Lacibacter sediminis: one gene and its partner. The protein of the gene in region 1 interacts with the protein of each later gene in a pairwise test. Links are inferred from orthologs where the notes say so. Each region holds a gene or a part of one and is shown in the gene's direction. Other genes may lie near its edges. The genes, in order: ligA and H4075_RS18380.

Region 1 (10,131 bases):
CACCAATGTGCCTGCCTCGTTGCGGAACAGAATAGTAATGTATAAGATCTGCTCACCTGCAGCTACACCATAATAGGTGCGAATGTTGTTGATGGTAAATTGCCAGGTATTGGGCTTGTTCACCGGGTCGGGGCGTGTTGCTACAGGAGCATTTGCAGTACCCCATGAACCTTTGGTGTATTTCCAATCTGTTTGTGAACCGCTGGCCGATGTTATTAGACCTGTATGGAGATAAACTGAACCGGTAAAACCTTGTAAACCTTTGTTGCCTTTAGTGGCATCCATTGTAATGACGATGGTACTTGCATCAGCAGGGAAAGCTACATCAGTTGATAGTAATTGGGCATAGCCTGCATTAACTGCAAAGCAGAGGAAAACATATGCAAGCAAAAATTTTCTCATAACGCAATCCGTTTACATCAAACCAAAAAAACAATGATCAATGAAATTTGTTGGATTATCGTTGTGATTGCAATCAGTAAGAAAGATTCTCAGTCTTTTTATACAACAGCCGGTCGCTAAATCAATACCCTCTTCAGTTCCGCAATCAAAACTCACACAAAACTAGACTAAGGCAGTGGCCTCAAATTGAACTAAAATTCCAATTTCTGGCACTATATTGCCAACTTATCCTATTTTTACTTTTGTAATTGCATCTTTAGTATGAAAGCAGAACTCGAGAAAATTGTTCCCGGCAATGATAAGCCCGTATTGGTAGCTTATCCTATGAGCCTGCCCTACCTTGAGTTTTACTGGCATCATCACCCCGAATATGAACTCACGTTTAAGATCAACGTTTCGGGCAAACGCATCGTGGGTGACAGTTATGAGGAATTTGAACCAGGGGATCTGGTGCTGATCGGGCCCGACCTGCCACATACATGGGTATCGGATAAAAAAGTGAAGGATAAATCCTGCGATTTTGTGGTGATCCAGTTTTCGGGCTCCCTGTTCAACAGCTTTACCGGTTTACCGGAATTCGAAAACATCAAGCGGCTGTTACAAAGCTGCCGGCACGGACTTCATTTTAAAAACAGCAAACCTTTTAAAGATTTAATACTGTCACTACCCGGTAAATCCGGTGTTGAAAAAATTACAGGGCTGATCGATCTCCTGAATCAGTTATCGCAACAAAAAGGAAGAAAACTGGCATCAGCTGAGTATGATATCTCCCAAGCTAAAAACAGCGAGCCTCGTATTAATAAGGTATGTACGTATGTTGAACAGAATTTTGCGAAGCCAATTACCATTAATGATGCAGCTTCCATCATCAACATTTCACCCAGTGCATTTTGTAAGTTTTTCAAACGAGCGACAGGTAAAACATTTTCAGATTATGTGAACGATCTGCGTGTGGGCTATGCCTGTTATCAATTAATTGAAACGGATAAACAGATCTCTTCTATTGCACGCAGTGCTGGTTTTGAATCGCTCACTTATTTCAACCGTGTGTTTGCACGAAAGAAACACAGTACGCCAAGAGAATTCAGGAACGAAGCTGTTTATTAATTTTTGCTGAATACCGTTTCGCCTCCGCAAATAGTTTTGAGCACGGTTGTTTTCAACACCTGCTCAAATGTTGCTGTCATCAAATCGTTATCAAGCAACACAAAATCTGCAAACTTTCCTTTCTCAATACTTCCTTTCTCAGCTTCTTCAAAATTTGAACGTGCGGCCCAAATGGTCATGCCTCGCAATGTAGCTTCTCTTGACAAAGCATTCTCTGTTTGATAACCTTGCTCAGGCCATCCTTTTGCATCTCTACGAAACACCGCTGCGTAAAATGTTTTGAGTGGATCAATATCTTCAACCGGGAAATCTGTTCCCAATGGAATCCAGCCATTTTGTTTCAACAGATCATTAAATGCATAAGCGCCTTTTACACGCTTGGGTCCCAAACGTTGCTCTGCCCAATACATATCACTGGTTGCATGAGTGGGCTGTACACTTGGTACAATACTATACTTACCAAACAGGTTGAAATCATTTTCATTCACCACCTGTGCATGTTCAATACGCCAACGCAGATCGTTGGTTTCTTTTAAATACTTACCATAAATGTTAAGGATGGTTCGGTTACCGCTGTCGCCAATCGCATGTGTACACATCTGAAAACCTTTTGCATACAAGAGTGCTGCAACTGAATCAAAATGTTCTGGATTGCTTAATAAGAAACCCTTATGTCCGGGTTTATCTGCATATGGCTCGAGCAAACAGGCGCCTCTTGAACCAAGAGCACCATCACCATACACTTTAAAGCTGTGAACATTCAAGCGATCAGTTTTTATTTTACCACGTTCAAAAATGGCCTCATAATTCTTCTTTGCATCGCTCAACATTACATACATGCGCATCTTCAGTGCACCACTATTATTTGCTTTTTCAATATTCAACACATCCGTATAATCCAAGCCGCAATCAACAATAGAAGTTAAGCCTGCTGCAAAACAATTCTTCTGCGCTGCCAGTAACCCTTCTGTAATTTGTTCGGCTGTTGCTGCCGGAATTTTTGCTGATACAAGATCGATTGCATTATCGATCAACACACCCGTTGGTTTTCCATTTGCAATAAATATATCACCACCTGTTAATTTGGTTTGAGCTGAAATACCAGCCTGCTGCAATGCTGGATCATTCACAACTGCAGCATGTCCATCAACCCTTGTCAGCAAAACAGGGTTATCAGGAAATAATTGATTCAACGAATCATTCACGGGAAATTCTTTCACCTCCCAATCGTTTTGATCCCAACCTCTTCCAATCAGCCATTCACCTTTTTGCAAACTGTGTTCGGCAGCGTGTTTTTTTAACCAGTTCAAACAGTCATTCCAACTGGTAGTGCCCGTAAGATCAGCTGTACGCAATCCAAGCCCGTAACGGTAGAAATGCGCATGTGCGTCAATAAAGCCCGGGTATAAAAATTTCCCTTGCAGATCGATCACTTCTTTGGCGCTGAATGTTTTTTGCAGATCAGCAGTTGTGCCCGTAGCAACGATCTTTCCATCCTTTACAGCCACTGCTTCAGTTTTGGAGAAAGCAGAATCGATCGTGTACACTGTTCCATTGATAAGCAGAGTATCAACTTCAGTTTTGGAATTACATTGTGAAAACACAATCGTTACGGCAAAAAGAAGAAACAGTCGGATCATAATAAATGGTTGTGCTGGTATAACCCAAAAGAACAAAGATTGTTTATACCTGTATAAATGAATATGTTTTGTGGTTATTCTGCCGGACAAATGGAAGTTCTAAGATGAGTAAGTGAATTTAATTTGTTTTGTCCTTCATCCTTGTATTTTTACCGTCTGATTTTATTTCTTATGTATTCAGCCGATAATACCAAGCAATTGCAGCAAAGCACCACAAGCTTGCTGCATCAACTGAAAAGTTCATCTCTCAGTGAAGAACAAATCGAAGAACTGAGAAATGCTCTGCGTTTCCATGAATATCGTTATTATATTCAGAACGATCCGCTCATCAGCGATTTTGAATATGATCAGTTATACAAAGCCTTAGAAAAGATCGAAGCTGCCAATCCTTCGCTCATTACAAGCGACTCACCTACTCAACGTGTAGCAAAAGGGTTGGGAAATGATTTTAAAAAAGTACAGCATCTTGTTCCGATGCTCAGTCTTGAAAACTCTTATGATGCTGATGATCTTATTGATTGGGACCGCAAAGCGAAAGAAGCAAGCGGACTTGATCATATTGAATACTGCGTTGAGCCAAAGTTTGACGGTGCCAGCATTTCACTTATTTATGAAGATGATAAACTGGTTCGGGCTGCAACACGTGGCGATGGAACAGAAGGTGAAGAGATCACTACCAATGTTCGACAAATTCGTTCCATTCCATTGTCAGCAGAGTTTTCGAAATTCGCCATCAAACAAATTGAAATACGTGGTGAGATATTGATGAGTAAGAAAAATTTCAAAGCCTATAACGATCAATTAGCGGAAGAAAATTTGCCGCCGCTTGCCAATCCACGCAATGCAGCCAGCGGCAGCTTACGTATAAAAGATGCAAAAGAAGTTGCCCGCAGAAATCTTGAAGCATTTTTATATCATGTTGGTTACGTAGCAATGGTTGATCGGAAGCAATCAACATATGATGTATTACACACGCACAGCGGTGCATTGAAAATGATGTGGGAGCTTGGCTTCCGTAGTCCTGAAAAAGAAAAAAAGATCTGCAAAGGCATACAGGAAGTAATTGACTACTGTAATGAATTTGAACAGAAGCGGGATACACTGCCTTACGAAATTGATGGCATGGTGATCAAAGTAAACGATCTGCAACTCCAGGATCAAATGGGCATGACCAGTCATCACCCACGTTGGGCCATTGCCTATAAATTCAAAGCAAGACAGGGAACCAGTAAGCTCCGTGCAGTTGAATACCAGGTTGGCCGCACAGGTGCAGTTACACCTGTTGCCAAGATCGATCCGGTAGCTATTGGCGGTGTAACGGTAACGAGTATCTCTTTACATAACCAGGATTTTATTGCAGAGAAAGACCTGATGCTGGGCGATACAGTTTTGGTAGAACGTGCGGGTGATGTAATTCCTTACATCGTTAAATCAATGGCTGAGCTGCGTACAGGTAAAGAAGAAAAGATCATCTTCCCTACCCATTGCCCGGTTTGCAACAGTGTGTTGGTAAAACCAGCAGAAGAAGCTGTGTGGCGTTGTAATAATTATCAATGTGAAGCGCAGGTGGTTGAACGTATCATTCATTTCAACAGCAAAGATGCGATGGATATTCGTGGCATGGGCGATGCGAATGTGCGGAAGTTTTATGAGCTCGGCTTTCTGAAAGATATTCCATCGTTGTATCGTTTGCCCTATGATAAGATCAAAGGATTGGAAGGTTACGGCGCAAAGAGTGTTGATAATCTGCAAACAGCAATTGAAAATTCAAAGAAGCAACCGTTATTCCGTTTGATCTATGCATTAGGTATCCGCTTTGTTGGTGAAGCAACGGCAAAGACATTAGCCAATTCAACCAAACATCTGCTGGATATTGCCGGAAAAACATTGGAAGAATTACAACAACTGGAAGATATTGGTCCGAGAGTTGCAGGAAGCATTCATGATTTTTTCAGCAACGAACAGAACCTGCAACTATTGAAAGAACTGGAAGAACTTGGCTTGCAATTAAAGAATGAGCAGAAAGAAAGTAAACATGAAGGTAATTTAACGGGTGTTACTTTTTTATTTACAGGAACATTGCCTACCTTGAAGAGAAGTGCTGCAGAACAAATGGCAGAAGAACATGGTGGAAGCATATTGAGTGGCGTGAGTGCAAAATTAAATTATCTTGTAGTGGGTGAAGATGCAGGCAGCAAACTGGAAAAAGCGAAAAAAATAAGCACCATAAAAATTATAACAGAAGAAGAATTCCTGGCACTGTTAAAAAATTAATATAGGATTTCACTTGCAGGTACAGGGTTTGCTGTTGTATATTTAGTATCTCCAATCTTTTCGTATGATCAAGAAACTTCCCGGAGAAAAATGGAAACAATTGCAATTTGCCGGTTGGAAACAATTACGTCGCAAATACGCAGTTTCAAATCTTGGCCGTTGTGCAAGTTATTCTTCTGATATTTCAGAAGATGGAAAATTACTCAACGGTTCCATTACAACCGGTTACCGTACGTTAAACCTGCATCGTGCAGATAACAAAGGAACCATCTACCTGCACCGTGAAGTAGCAAAACTTTTTTGTGCGAAACAATCAACAAAAAACAAGTTTGTCATTCATCTCAACCATAACAAAAAAGATAACCGTGCTGCTAATCTGAAATGGGCAACATTGGAACAAATGTCAGCTCATCAACAAAAAAGCCCTCAAAAGATCGCTTACAAAAAATTACAGAAAGAACGCAGCAGCACGCAAAAAGGATTGAAGCTTTCTCCGCTGCAGGTAAAGACGATCAAAAAGATCATTCAGGATCCCAACCGCAATGTTACCTACAAACAACTGGCGAAAAAGTACAGCGTAAGTGAAATGACTTTGTACAGAATAAGAAGCGGTGAAAACTGGGGAGCAGTTTAAGATTGCAGATATTTGATTTCTGATTACTTACTCACATCTTCACAGAACTATTTTAGCATAGTATTGTTTGGTTATGCAAATTTGCATCTTCACTACAACCTTATTTTATGCTGCAAACTTCCACACTCAAATTTTTAAAAGACTTAAAGAAGAATAACAATAAGCCCTGGTTCGATGCAAATCGAAAATCTTACGATGCTGCCAAAGCAGATTTTGTTGGGTTTATTGATACAGTAATAGAAAAGCATGGGAAGAAAGATCCTTCCATTGCACATCTTGCTGCAAAAGATTGCATCTTCCGTATAAACCGGGATGTTCGTTTCAGTAAAGATAAAAGTCCTTACAAAACAAACATGGGCGCCTACATGAATAAGGACGGCAAAAAAGGAATGACAGCCGGCTACTACTTTCATTGTGAACCGGGTGCTGCGTTTGGAGGAGGTGGTTTATATGTACCGCCACCTGATTTTTTAAAAAACGTGCGCCAGGAAATTGATTATAACTGGAAAGAATTTCAGAAGATCATCAGCAACAAAAAATTCAAAGCGGTATTTGGCGATCTGTCAACTGAAGGTGATCTGAAATTGGCACGACCACCAAAAGGTTATGAAGCTGATAATCCCGCCATTGAATATCTGAAATTGAAAAGCTGGATCGCCATGCAAAACTTTTCTGATGCTGATCTAACATCGAAAGACCTGGTAAAAAAAGTATGCGTCAATTTTGAAACGCTGCAACCGTTACTGCAGTTTTTGAATGAAGGATTGCATACAGGTGAATAATAACAGTATCTCCCCAGAAATAAAAAGAGCGCTTCAATTGAAGCGCTCTTTTTTGTTAAGTTTTTTTATGTTCTGACAGCCGCTGGCCGTGCCGACCATTACAACAAACCTTTGCCCTGCAGGTATTCTGCAATTTGCACAGCATTGGTTGCCGCACCTTTGCGCAGGTTATCACTAACGATCCACATATTTAATGTATTGGCTTGTGTTTCATCTCTGCGCAAACGACCAACAAACACATCATCTTTTTCATGTGCATCCATCGGCATTGGGTATTGTTGTGTAGCAGGATCATCTACTACCACAATACCAGGAGCAGAGCTGAGCAATGCTTTTACTTCGTTCAAATCGAAATCATTTGCAAACTCAACGTTCACACTTTCGCTATGACCACCCATTACCGGAATACGCACTGTTGTTGCTGTTACACGAATGGAATCATCGCCCATGATCTTGCAGGTTTCTTTCACCATTTTCATTTCTTCTTTGGTGTACCCATTCTCCAAAAACACATCGATCTGGGGAATCACATTCAGATCAATTGGATATTTATAAGCCATCTCACCTACAATACCTTTACGTTCATTCAACAACTGATCAACGGCTTTTACGCCAGTACCTGTTACACTTTGGTACGTTGATACAACCACACGCTTGATCTGGTATTTTTTATGCAGTGGTTGCAAGGCCACCACCATCTGAATAGTAGAACAGTTAGGGTTAGCAATCACTTTATCTGCTGCAGTTAACACATCAGCATTTACTTCAGGCACTACTAATTTTTTTGTTGGGTCCATGCGCCATGCACTGGAGTTATCGATCACAGTAATACCGGCTTCTGCAAACTTTGGTGCCCACTCAGTTGAAGTACCACCACCGGCACTGAATAAAGCCACAGCAGGTTTGGCAGCTATTGCATCGGTCATGCTTACCACTTTGTATTTCTTTCCCTTGAACTCAACTTCTTTACCAACGGAACGTTCACTTGCAACGGGAACTAATTCAGTAACCGGGAAATTCCTTTCTGCTAATACCTGTAACATTTTGGTTCCTACAAGACCTGTAGCGCCAACTACTGCAACTTTCATTTTGTTTTTTGTTTTGTTTCTGTCCGACGCCCTCGTCTGACAGAATTTTTTTGTTTGATTAATAAATCCATCAGACGAGGGCATCAGATGGGGGTAAAAAATAAGGCCTTCCGTTTCGGGAAGGCCTGTTATTATGTTTACAACACAACGTACAATGTTACCTTCCCTTGCGGAACTGTTTCTTTGTGCGTTTTGTATGTTTCATTGTCATCATGAGGGTCAAAAGTAAAGCTGAATGAGCGTTTCACCAAATTGTTTTTAGAATTTTCATCGAGGTATTTACGCAATCGTTTGATTAATGTTATTTTTAAGTACATGCTGCAACCTAAACTCCTTATAACAATTGTTTGTTTGTTGATGCTGCAAGCAAACGCTTTCACCCAAAACAAATACAGCGTCGTCATCAGTGAAATCATGAGTGATCCCACACCACAAATCGGGTTGCCGAATGTTGAATGGATCGAGATACGCAACACTGCCACATCAGCTATCAACTTACAAAACTGGCGGGTGGGTGATGCAAATGGAGTGAGTGGACCATTGCCTAACTTTTTATTACAACCGGATAGCAGTGCCATCATTTGCGGAACAACTGCAGCTGTAACCATGCAACAGTATGGCCGCACTTTTGCTGTTACAAGTTTTCCTTCATTGGATAATACTGGCGAAACGATTTTCATCCGCAGTAACAGCGGTGCAACTATTCATGCAGTAGAATACAATCTCAGTTGGTTCAACAATGCGGTGAAGAGTGATGGTGGCTGGACTTTGGAAATGGTTGATACAAAAAATCCGTGCAGCGCTGCAAACAACTGGCGTGCAAGTATTGATACAAGAGGCGGTACACCAGGGATAAAAAATTCAGTTGATGGGATTAATAATGATCAAACAGCTCCTGCTTTGATCAGGGCTTTTGCAATTGATAACAGCACTGTACTGTTAACTTTTGATGAATCGTTAGATAGTGTTTCGGCTGCAACTGCAGCCAACTACCAATTTAGCAATGGCATTGGCACAGCTGTTACAGCAGTTTGTCTTGCTCCGCTTTTCAATACCGTTCAACTTACAGTAAATAGTCAATTGCAGTCGGGAACAGTTTATACCGTTACTGCTTCCAATGTAAAAGATTGCAGCGGCAACAGTATCACTGCATTTAATAGTACAAAGCTGGGACTTAGTTCAGCTGCTGTTGCAAATGATATCATCATTAATGAAGTTCTATTTAACCCAACAAGTGATGGCACCGATTATGTGGAGATATACAACCGCAGCAATAAGATCATCAATTTAAAAACATTATTACTTGCAAACCGGAGCAGTGCAGGAGCTATTGCCAACATGCGGGCTTTAACTGCAACCGACAGAGCGATGTTCCCCGGCGAATATCTTGTGCTGAGTGAAGATGAAGCAACTGTAAAACGACAATTCATAGCAAAAAATCTCTCAGCGTTTCTCAACCTCTCTTCCATGCCTTCTTATTCCGATGATAAAGGCAATGTGGTATTAACTGATAACGGTGGACTTGTGATCGATGAATTAGCTTATGATGATAAATGGCATTTCGCTTTGATCAGCAATAGTGAAGGAGTAGCATTAGAACGCATCGATCCAAATGCTGACACACAAAACAAAGACAACTGGCATAGTGCTGCAAAAGATGTGGGATACGGAACGCCTGGTTATCAAAACTCACAATTCCGTTTAGATCTGCAGGTGCAAGGGGATGTAACAGCAATGCCCGAAGTATTTTCTCCTGACAATGATGGCACCGATGATTTCCTCACCATCACTTATCGTTTTCCTGAAACAGGTTATGTAATGAATATTACGGTGTTTGATGCTGCCGGCCGTCCTGTAAAAGCATTGCAACGAAATGCCATTTGCAGCCAGCAAGGCAATTTTCGCTGGGATGGCTTGAATGATAAACTGCAACAGTTACCACTCGGTCCGTATGTGATCTTTACAGAAGTATTTAATCTGCAGGGCAAAGTAAAACGGTTTAAAAACCAGGTAGTGCTTGCAAGAAGATTGTAATGACATCAATCAGATGCAGCCACAATCGCTGCAACGAAAGTTTGAGTAACTTGAAGCCTGAAGCGAAGTACCATGATCAGCCGCAAAAAAATATTTTATCCCATTAGCGAACCCTTGCACCAGTACCTGCGGTTGTATCACCAGGAATTAACGCTGCCTGTATCTTACGA
Region 2 (10,584 bases), 4.0 Mb from region 1 along the record:
TAATGTAATAGAAACTGTTAACGGACTTTCCAGCAGCTCATCTATCTGATCACTGAATAAAAAACCAAGCAGCAATGCAGGTATTACTGCAACAATCAGTTTTGCATAAAACTCCCAGCGTTTAAAATCGAAAAACTTTTTCCAATACAACACAACAACACTTAAGATGGCACCAAGCTGTATTGCAACAGTAAACAGTTTGGTGAAATTATCAGCAGGTACATTCATTAGCCGCTCAGCAAGGATCATGTGGCCGGTGGAAGAAACAGGAAGATATTCCGTTAAACCTTCCACAATGGCAATGATGATGGATTCAATTGTATTCACACAACTAATTTGAAAATTTGAAAATGAGGTTAAATTGAAAACGAAAAAGCCAATTCAAAAATTCGAAATCAATTTTCAAATTTTTGAATTGGCTCATCTTCAAATTATATTGCTTAGTCTTTTGGTTTTTTCATGATGGCATAGATCTCAATAATCAAACCACCAATGATGAGGAGCGGAGCCAAAGTAATACGACGGAAGCTGTACACTTCGTCTTTATTAAACACATTTGGATCGGCACTTTTGCCACCAATCATCAACAGAAAACCAAGAATGATCACGGCAGCACCAATGGCCATCCACTTGTAATTCTCTTTGGTAAAAATGGTTGCTATTTTTTTCTGGCTCATAGTCTTGTTTTGAGGGATGCAATATAAGGAAAAGCTGTTAGTCGATAGCCGATAGTCATTAGCCGGTAGTTTTTACTAGCCACTAACCACTATCGGCTAACGGCTTAATATAACTCGTCTAGTTTCATACGTAAATACTTCATCACACTGCGATGCGTGCTGTAAAGCGAAATGCCCACACCAATCGCAATAATGGAACCGAATAGAATGAGGTAGATCTTTGGATCACGCAGCGCCTTCATATCCGGAATATAGCTTTCAGCCCAGGTAATAACCGCCCAAATGGCTGCAATGGCAATGCCCGAACTGATGAGTCCATTGATAATCGCCCTAACATTCATGGGTTTTGCAATAAAGCCTCGGGTAGCGCCCACCATCTGCATGGTTTTAATCAGAAAACGGTTGCTGAACATGGCCAGTCGAATGGTGGTATCAATCGATACGATCACAATGGCGCTCAGCAAAATAGCCACGATCAGTAAAACAATACCCACTTTCTGTGCCCTATCGTTAAGCGTTGTTACCAGGGCTTCGGGGTATTGTACCTCGCTGATCACACCGGGGAAACGGGTCATCAGGTCGGCTGTAATTTTATCAAGACTGTCTTTCTGCACATAGTCCGACTTAGCATAAAAGTCAACACTTTCGGGCAAAGGATTTTCGTCGAGGATCTTATCCCAGCTCTCATTGCCGTCTTTATTATAAATTTCCTTCGCCATTTCTTTGTTGATGTAGGCCGAAGATTTTACGTAAGGCTGTGCTGCCACATATGAGGTTAAACTATCGATCGATTTTTTATTGGTCGTACTCAGCCATGCATGAAACTGTATGTTTTCACGCAGGGTGGTACCCACTTTCTGAAAATTTAAGAAGATCCATCCTAAAACACCGAGGATGAAGAGCACCAGTGCCACACCAATAATACTGTAGAGGTATGATGGTTTAGAACGTTTCATTGATGCTTTGTTCGGTTGTTGCGCCATGCCTTGTTGATTTAATGTAAGTTCTGTTGTGACTGTTTTATCACTTTGAAACAGTGACAAAAATAGCGTATTTAAGAGTAATACTACGAACAGGGTATTGTAACGGACGTGAAGTGTTTCTATTTTTATATGATTAGTTTGTTATATAAGTTTTAACAAACACATCTAATCATTTAAAACATGTTAACATGAAAAAACACACTCACCTGATGGCATTGGGCCTGTTCATTCTCTTTATCAGCAGTTGCTGTAAACCCGAAGTTATTGGTTCGGTAGCTAACACGCTGCGTCCACAACAAACAAACAACTGGTGTTGGGCCGCCACAACACAAATGCTGGCACAGCACGTTGGTATCAGTGTCAATCAATGCGATCTGGCAAATCAACGCTTTGGAAGAACTGATTGTTGTAACAACCAGGGAAGAGCAGCATGCCCTAAAACAGATTCCTGTAACCGTCCCGGCTGGTTAATGCTTACAGAAGTAGGCATGACTTTTTCTGAAACGCAAACAGCACGCTCCTGGGAGGATATGCGTAAGCAGATATACTGCAGCAAAAAACCAATGGGTTATGCTTACGGAACTCCCGGTGTGGTAGGGCATGTTCTTGTCATTAAAGGCTACATTACTGTTGGAACAACCAATTATCTCGTATTAAACGATCCGTGGGCACCATGTGCCGGCGAAGAAAGATTGATTACGTATGAACAATATGCAGACCCTGCCGGTACCGCTACACATTGGAACACATGGTACAATATTGCAAAACCATAATCGTCCGTTGAGATTATCAGTTATCATTCATAATTAAAAAAACAAACAATGAGAACAAGTATCTATATAAAAGTGGCTACCTTACTTATTATCACAACAGTTATTGGTTGTAAAGATCAGAAGCAAGGAATGAGCCAGAGCGCACCAAAATATTATGCAACAGAAAACGAAGCGATTGATAAAGCAAAGAGCGATTTGCTATCGATCATCAGAACAAGCAAGGGGCTTTCGCTTGGTGTGGATGAAAAGGCATTGCAGGAAGCAAAACCGGGTGCTGCGGTAAAACAATCAAATATTGATTTTGAAAAATTACTTACTGCCGATTCCTCATCTTCATTTGAAGGGATCAAGAAAGGAGAGATGGCAACAATATTCCCATTAGTTGCAGGCGATCGTGTTGTTACCGTTGTGGAGCTGAATAAAGATGAAAAAGGGTGGAGTATTGCGGGGCTCGCCGGCAAATCAATTGCCAATGATCTGAATACCATCAAAACTGTTGTTGGTCCGGATGCAGAGATCAGTGTATATGATATTCCCAACCTGCAGGTAAAGGTATTTGGAGTTAAAAAAGACGGAGCGGAAATATTTTACACAGATTATGGCGGTCAATTCAGTTTGCGGCAGGGAGTTAATGCGAGTCAATTGATGCCTGTTCTGGCTAAAGCGGCACAGGAGTTTCAGCGGCTTTATGGCGATGAGCTCAAAAAACAAAGGCTGGTAAAATAAAGAAACTGCATAGTGGCCCCTTCCATACTTCACGGAAGGGGCTTTCTTTTGGGCCTGTTTCATTACTTTTGTGGCCCGCTAAACAGCTTACTTCTGTTCGGTTTCAGCCAAAAAAATGCTGTATACAAGAGTGTTTACGAGTTATGTTTTGAGATTTAAAGATTAAATAAAAGTCAAGCGATATTTTATAAGCATGGAATACAAGTTCAGAGAAATTGAGAAGAAATGGCAACAGCAATGGATCAATACAAGTGCCTACAAGGTTTCGAACGTAAGTGAGAAACCAAAATTTTATGTGTTGGACATGTTTCCTTACCCAAGCGGTGCAGGGTTGCATGTGGGTCATCCGCTCGGTTATATTGCCAGCGATATTTATTCCCGTTTCAAACGCCTGAAAGGATTTAATGTATTGCATCCGATGGGTTACGATGCATTTGGTTTACCTGCCGAGCAGTATGCGATTGAACATGGCGTACACCCGGCCGTTAGTACCGATCAGAACATTAATAATTTCCGCAGACAGTTAGATAATATTGGTTTCTGTTACGATTGGGATCGTGAAGTGCGCACCTGCGATGCCGGTTATTACAAATGGACACAATGGATCTTCTTACAACTCTTCAATAGTTTTTACAACCGTAAAACAAACAAAGCCGAAAAGATTGAGGTGCTGATTGCAGCTTTTGAAAAAGAAGGTAACGCAACACACCAAATTCCTCATTCCCAATTCCCGATTACTTCATTTACTGCAGAACAGTGGAAAGCTTTTGATGAAAAGACAAAGCAGGATATTCTTATGCAATACCGCCTTGCTTATTGCGGCTATGGCGAAGTGAACTGGTGCGAAGCATTGGGTACTGTTTTAGCGAATGATGAAGTAGTGAATGGTGTGAGTGAACGTGGTGGACATCCGGTGGTGAAAAAGAAATTGCGTCAATGGTATTTGCGTATCACCGAATATGCCGATCGTTTACTGGAAGGTTTGGAGCGTATTGAGTTTAGCGAAAGCATGAAGGAAATGCAAACAAACTGGATTGGGAAATCAAGCGGCGCTGAAATTGATTTTGCAATAAAAAATCATGATCAAAAGTTAAGAGTATACACAACAAGGCCCGATACCATCTTTGGTGTTGACTTTATGGTGATTGCTCCGGAGTTGGATTTAGTTGATCAAATTAAATCTGTTGAGCAAACAACAGCTGTTGATGAATACATTGCTTATGTAAAAAGCCGCAGTGAGCGTGAGCGACAAGCGGAGAAAAAGATCAGCGGTGTGTTTACCGGTGCCTATGCAGTGAATCCATTTGATGGAAGAGAAATTCCGATCTGGATAAGTGAATATGTATTGGCGGGTTATGGCACAGGTGCAATTATGGCGGTGCCTTGCGGCGATGATCGTGATTTCAAATTTGCACAGCATTTTAATATTCCCATCACCAATATCATTGGCAAACATTTCAACGGTGAAGATGCAAACGCAACAAAAGATGCAACGCTTGAAAACAGTGGTTTCTTAAATGGTACGCCGATGCGTGAAGCTGCTGAAATAGTAATTGGTAAGCTGGAGGAATTGGGCATTGGTACACGAAAAGTAAATTACAGAATGCGTGATGCAGCGTTCAGCCGTCAGCGTTATTGGGGCGAACCATTTCCTATTCAATGGAAGAATGGTACTGCTTATCCGTTAAACGAAACCGAGTTGCCGCTGTTATTACCTGAAGTTGATAGCTATTCTCCCGGACCTGAAGGTGAAGGTCCATTGGCAAATATTCCGGAGTGGGTGGCGAAAGAATTAGAAACGAACACGATGCCCGGCTATGCAGGATCATCCTGGTATTTCTTACGCTATATGGATCCGCATAACGACCAAGCATTTTGCGACCGTGCAGTAAGTGATTACTGGAACCAGGTGGATATTTATATTGGCGGAACAGAACATGCAGTGGGGCATTTATTGTACAGCCGCATGTGGACGAAAGCCTTGTACGATCTTGGGCATATTGGTTATGATGAACCGTTTAAGAAATTGGTGAATCAGGGGATGATACAGGGCTCTTCAAGGTTTGTATATCGATTGCTTTTTCCGGACAGTGTTTCAATGTTGCGTGGCGATTTATCTTCAAATCATGCGCCAGTATTTATCTCAGAAGGTATTTATAAAAAACTAATGGAGATAGATGTTGATAATGTTATCGAAAGAATTAGATATATAAAATCTGTAGCCCCAAGTAGTGAATCAATTCAGAACGCTTCGAATTCAATAGTTACTTCGAAGTTGCATGTTGATGTAAATATTGTGGATGGATTTGAACTTGATATTGAAGCTTTCAAAAAGTGGCGTAACGGCGAATATGCAAATGCAGAATTTATTTTAGAAGATGGTAAATACATCTGTGGTTCTGAAGTTGAAAAAATGAGCAAGAGTAAGTTCAATACAGTGAATCCGGATGATCTTGTAACCAAATACGGCGCAGATACCTTCCGCATGTACGAAATGTTCCTCGGCCCTGTTGAGATCAGCAAACCTTGGGATACAAAAGGTATTGAAGGTGTTCATCGCTTTATCAAAAAACTCTGGCGATTGTTCTACGATGAAGTGAAAGGTCAGGTGTGGAATCACGACAAAGCAACAGATGCTGAGTTAAAAGTATTACACAAGACCATCAAGAAAATTGAAGACGATACAGAACGTTTCAGTTTTAACACCGGTGTGAGTACATTCATGATCGCCGTAAATGAATTGAGCGATTTGAAATGTTATAAGAAGGAAATTCTGGAGCAGTTGCTTATTCTATTAACGCCTTATGCGCCGCATGTGAGTGAAGAGCTGTGGAGTGCTTTAGGCAACAGTGGTTCTATTCTTGATGCAAGCTTCCCGAAATTTGAAGCGAAGTATGTTACTGAATCAACCAAAGATTACCCGGTTGCGATCAATGGTAAAACAAGAACAGAGTTAACCTTAGACCTCAGCATCACACAAGCAGAAGTGGAACAAATTATTTTAAATAATGAAGTGGTGTTGAAATGGCTTGATGGTAAACAACCAAAAAAGATCATCTACGTGAAGAATAAAATGATCAATGTAGTTATATAACTTGCGGTGACTCACCGCATCACCCTTAAATTCAAAACAGAATGAAGAAGTTAGTAGTCGTTATTGCGCTCTTTGCATTGGCCGCTTGTGGCGAAAAGAACCCCAACAACAATGAACCGTTTGTAAAAGAGCGTGCAACTGTAAATCCTGCAGCAGTAAAAGAATATACTGCCGGTGCCGACACAGCAAAGTTTAAAGTACAATTGTTCGAACAGAAAGAATCGCTTAATTACGAAGTGAAGTTTTCATTCAAAGATGCAAGTAGTGAAAAGATCTTCACTTTGCCGAACATGGGCATTATGCCAAAGCCTGAATTAAAGAAAGGCGCTGATGATCTTTCCTGCATCATTGGTTTTTATGATGCTGACAGTACGTTCATGGAGTATCGTTTGGTGAAAGTTGAAAATGGAACTTTGTTATATCGTCACCTGAAAGAATACCAGGTAGAAGATCCAAAGAAGTAATACAGTTGATACACTGATAAAGAAGGTTGATGAGCGGTTTTTCACCATTCATCAACCTTTCTTCATTTTGAACCGTTCAATGGTTGTTGTTTTGTATTTTTCAAGATAAATACCATCAGTTATGAAGTCTCTGTATTCGGTTCTTTTTTTATTCCTTATCAGTAACATTGCTTTTTCACAAAGCATACCGCATTTTTTATCAAACCCCTCACTTACTCCCGATGGGCAGGCAGTTGTGTTTGCCTTTGAAGGCGATCTGTGGAAAGCAAACATCAGCGATGGACAGGCAACACGCCTAACAGCTATGCAGGGCTACGAAACATCGCCACGTATTTCACCCGATGGCAAGTGGGTCGCATTTACCGGGCGACAATTCGGAAACGCTGATGTGTTTGTGATGCCATTGAATGGAGGAGATGTAAAACAAATTACATTCCACAGCGGTAACGATGATGTGACAAGCTGGAGCTGGGATAGCAAAAGCATTTATTTTAATAGTGGACGTATGGGACAGGTGGCTGGTTTTAAAGTGGCTGCAGCAGGTGGCACCCCACAACGTGTATTTGGGAGTAATTTTTTCCAGTATGATCATAACCTTGTTGAACATCCAACAAGCGGTGAGGTATTTTTTAACGATACCTGGGAAAGTATTAGTCAATCGCAACGTAAGCGTTACAAAGGTCCGTTCAACCCCGACATACAATCGTATAATTTGAAAACAAAACAACATAAGAAATACACAAGCTGGGAAGGAAAAGATTTTGCTGCCACCATCGACAAAACAGGAACCGTATTTTATATTTCTGATGAGGCAAACGGTGAGTACAATCTTTACACATTTGATAATGGAAAGAAAAAAGCACTTACCCGTTTTTCTTCTTCCATTAAAACACCACAAGTAAATGCTAATGGAGGCAAAGTAGTATTTGAAAAAGACTACCAATTATGGGTCTATGATGTAAATAGCGATAAAGAAAAGAAACTTACTATTTCCATTGTACGTAATCATGTATTGCCAAAAGAAAAGGATTACGAAGTGCGTGGAAATATTTCGGCCTTTGATGTGTCGCCCGACGGTAAGAAACTGGCGTTCATCTCACGTGGTGAATTATTTGTAAGTGATGTGGATGGAAAATTTGTACAGAAGATCAACCGTGGTTCAGCAGAGCGTGTTCGTGAAGTAAGATGGATGAGTGATAATAAAACAATGCTCTTTACACAAACTGATGATGGCTACACAAATCTCTTTACTGTTCGTGCCGACAGCAGCAGTGCAGTAAAACAACTCACAACGGATAAACGAAACAACCGCAGTCTTGTTCAAAATAAAAAGCGGACAATGGTTGTTTATCTCAGCGGCCGTGATGAAGTGCGTTTACTTGATCTGAAAACACTGCAAAGCAAAACGATTGTAAAGGATGAGCTATGGGCTTTTCAAAACAGTGATCCCGGTTTTTCACCCAACGATGAATATGTATTGTTCACGGCACGTAGAAATTTTGAGGAAGATATTTTTATTCATCACATCAAGAATAATAAAACAACCAATCTTACCAATTCAGGTGTAACAGAAAACAGTCCGGTATGGTCTGGTGATGGAAAATATATCTACTTCGTTTCACAACGCTTAAAACCATCTTATCCATTTGGTATGGCCAATGCGAAAGTGTATCGTATTGCGTTAGAGAAATTAGATGAGCCTTATCGTTTAGATAAGTATAATGAACTGTTCAAAGAAGAAAAGAAAGATGCGAAAGGTCCAAACGCAGATTCTGGTAAAGTAATTACAGTTGATACCGATCTGTTGATGGAAAGGTTAGAGCAGATCAGCCCTTCACTTGGTGCACAGTATCTAATTAATGTGTATCAGAAAGGAGAGAAGACAACGGTTTTGTTTGTAAGTAATCATGGAGAGGGTCGTAATGCGATCTGGAAAACAGTGATTGAACCATTTGAACAAAACAAGACAGAGAAGATAGCAGGCACTGATAATATTTTTGGTTTTGAAACAATTGAAGTGAGCGATAAGTTTTATGCATTGTCAAACGGAACTATTGCAAAACTGAATCTTGATGCCAATCGTCTTGATCCTGTAAGTATTGGTTACACGTTCCGTCGTAATCTGCAGGAAGAATTCAACCAGATGTTTTACGAAACATGGGCCGGCATGGAAGAAGGTTATTATGATGAGAAATTCCATGGACTCGATTGGAAGAAAACAAAGGAATATTACAAACAGTTTCTTCCTTATCTCAATAGTCGTGCTGATCTGCGCACGTTATTGAATGACTTGTTGGGTGAACTAAATTCATCGCACCAGGGTTTTGGTACGTTTGGTGATGATGAAAATATTGCATTGAACAGTGCCACCATGGAAACAGGTATCATCTTCGAAAATGATGAGCCTTACAAAGTAAAATATATTGCGAAGCGTTCGGCTGCAGATCGCAAATCCATCGATATCAAACCCGGGGATGTATTGGTGAACGTGAATGACGAAACCGTTGATATAAACAAAGACCGTAATGCTTATTTCACCTTACCCTCACGTGACAGAGAATTGAAACTTACTTTCAAACGTGGTACAGAAATGGTGAATGTGAAAATTCATCCACAGGCAAGTTTGTTTAATACACTTTACGATGAGTGGATTGATAATAATCAAAAACGTGTGGATGAAAAAAGTAAAGGACGAATTGCTTATGGTTATATGAAAAACATGGGCACGGGTGAACTGGACCAATTTATTACCGACATGACACAGGAGTTGATCAATAAAGATGCACTCATCTTTGATCTGCGTTATAATACCGGCGGTAATGTGCATGATGAGGTGTTGAAGTTTTTAAGTCAGCGTACCTATTTGCAATGGAAATATCGTGAAGGAAAGTTAGCGCCGCAGTCGAACTTTTCACCGGCAGATAAACCAATCATTTTACTCATCAATGAACAATCGTTGAGCGATGCAGAAATGACAGCGCAAGGGTTTAAAGCATTAAAGCTTGGAAAGATCATTGGTAATGGTACGTATCGCTGGATCATCTTCACCAGTGGTATTGGTTTGGTTGATGGCAGTAGTGTGCGTATGCCGGCCTGGGGTTGTTATTCACTCGATGGAAAAGACTTAGAGATGAGTGGAGTGCAACCGGATATTTTACTGATCAACAGTTTTGAAGACAAACTCAATGGTAAAGATCCGCAACTGGATAAAGCAATCGAAGAAATATTGAAGCAAATCAAGGGGTGAGTGGTGAGTAGTGAATGGTGAGTGTGAGCTGTGGTTCATCAATCGTCATAAAATAAAAAAGCTGTGCAGTACTGCACAGCTTTTATTTTGCTAAATCATTTTAAAAATTCTTCTTTCTCAGTGTCTCTGTGGTAAATATTGTAAGCAAAGCGAACGATCCTCATTTCCCTCATTCCAAACCCTTAGCTTACTCTTTCTTCACAAACCGTATCATTGCACTGCTGTTTTCTGTACTCTCTAAATTTGCGGTGTAACGTACTCCATTTACATAGGCGATCATGTAAGATGTGTTGGGTGGAATAGCACCAAGGTTTTCCGCTACCATCACAAGCTCATTTGTTTCAGTTAATTCTTTCACTGCAAATTTTACAACGTATGGTTTATCGCTCAGCTTTACATGTTCAAATACCAAACGGTTATTCATGAACAGTGAAATAGAATCACCATCGATCTCAGCATTGTCATAAAAATGAATTTCAATTGTATCACCGAGCAAAGGCAATTCCGTTGTCAATACTTTTTTGCGTTCAACAAATTTCTCTTTAATGGTTGGCGCTTTCGTAACAGTAACTGCTGGTTCTTTTACAGGTGGTTTGTTTTCTGATTTCGTAACCGGTTGT

What was found.
Region 2: the proteins of ligA (region 1) and H4075_RS18380 interact in binary tests that used the Escherichia coli proteins (3 or more experiments, as listed by UniProt). The link is inferred for Lacibacter sediminis from one-to-one orthologs.

What each region holds. Positions count from the first base shown.
Region 1 is NZ_CP060007.1:295,436-305,566, reverse strand. Bases 2,920-5,871 are described here. They hold ligA (NAD-dependent DNA ligase LigA), read left to right. Parts: upstream 2,920-3,320; coding sequence 3,321-5,423; downstream 5,424-5,871. Other genes in these bases: H4075_RS01395 (NUMOD4 domain-containing protein), read left to right, coding at 5,488-5,871; H4075_RS01405 (amidohydrolase), read right to left, coding at 2,920-3,149. Also shown: H4075_RS01415 (alpha-amylase family glycosyl hydrolase), read right to left, coding at 1-402; H4075_RS01410 (AraC family transcriptional regulator), read left to right, coding at 664-1,509; more of H4075_RS01405, read right to left, coding at 1,506-2,919; more of H4075_RS01395, read left to right, coding at 5,872-6,057; H4075_RS01390 (DUF2461 domain-containing protein), read left to right, coding at 6,165-6,839; H4075_RS01385 (aspartate-semialdehyde dehydrogenase), read right to left, coding at 6,938-7,927; H4075_RS01380 (lamin tail domain-containing protein), read left to right, coding at 8,285-9,961; H4075_RS01375 (hypothetical protein), read left to right, coding at 10,034-10,131. UniProt on the Escherichia coli protein: DNA ligase that catalyzes the formation of phosphodiester linkages between 5'-phosphoryl and 3'-hydroxyl groups in double-stranded DNA using NAD as a coenzyme and as the energy source for the reaction.
Region 2 is NZ_CP060007.1:4,312,229-4,322,812, reverse strand. The notes cover bases 3,049-6,453. They hold H4075_RS18380 (leucine--tRNA ligase), read left to right. Parts: upstream 3,049-3,352; coding sequence 3,353-6,253; downstream 6,254-6,453. Other genes in these bases: H4075_RS18375 (hypothetical protein), read left to right, coding at 6,295-6,453; H4075_RS18385 (hypothetical protein), read left to right, coding at 3,049-3,159. In the rest of the region: H4075_RS18405 (undecaprenyl-diphosphate phosphatase), read right to left, coding at 1-327; H4075_RS18400 (DUF3098 domain-containing protein), read right to left, coding at 441-677; H4075_RS18395 (cell division protein FtsX), read right to left, coding at 782-1,720; H4075_RS18390 (C39 family peptidase), read left to right, coding at 1,849-2,433; more of H4075_RS18385, read left to right, coding at 2,482-3,048; more of H4075_RS18375, read left to right, coding at 6,454-6,717; H4075_RS18370 (S41 family peptidase), read left to right, coding at 6,839-9,964; H4075_RS18365 (hypothetical protein), read right to left, coding at 10,152-10,584.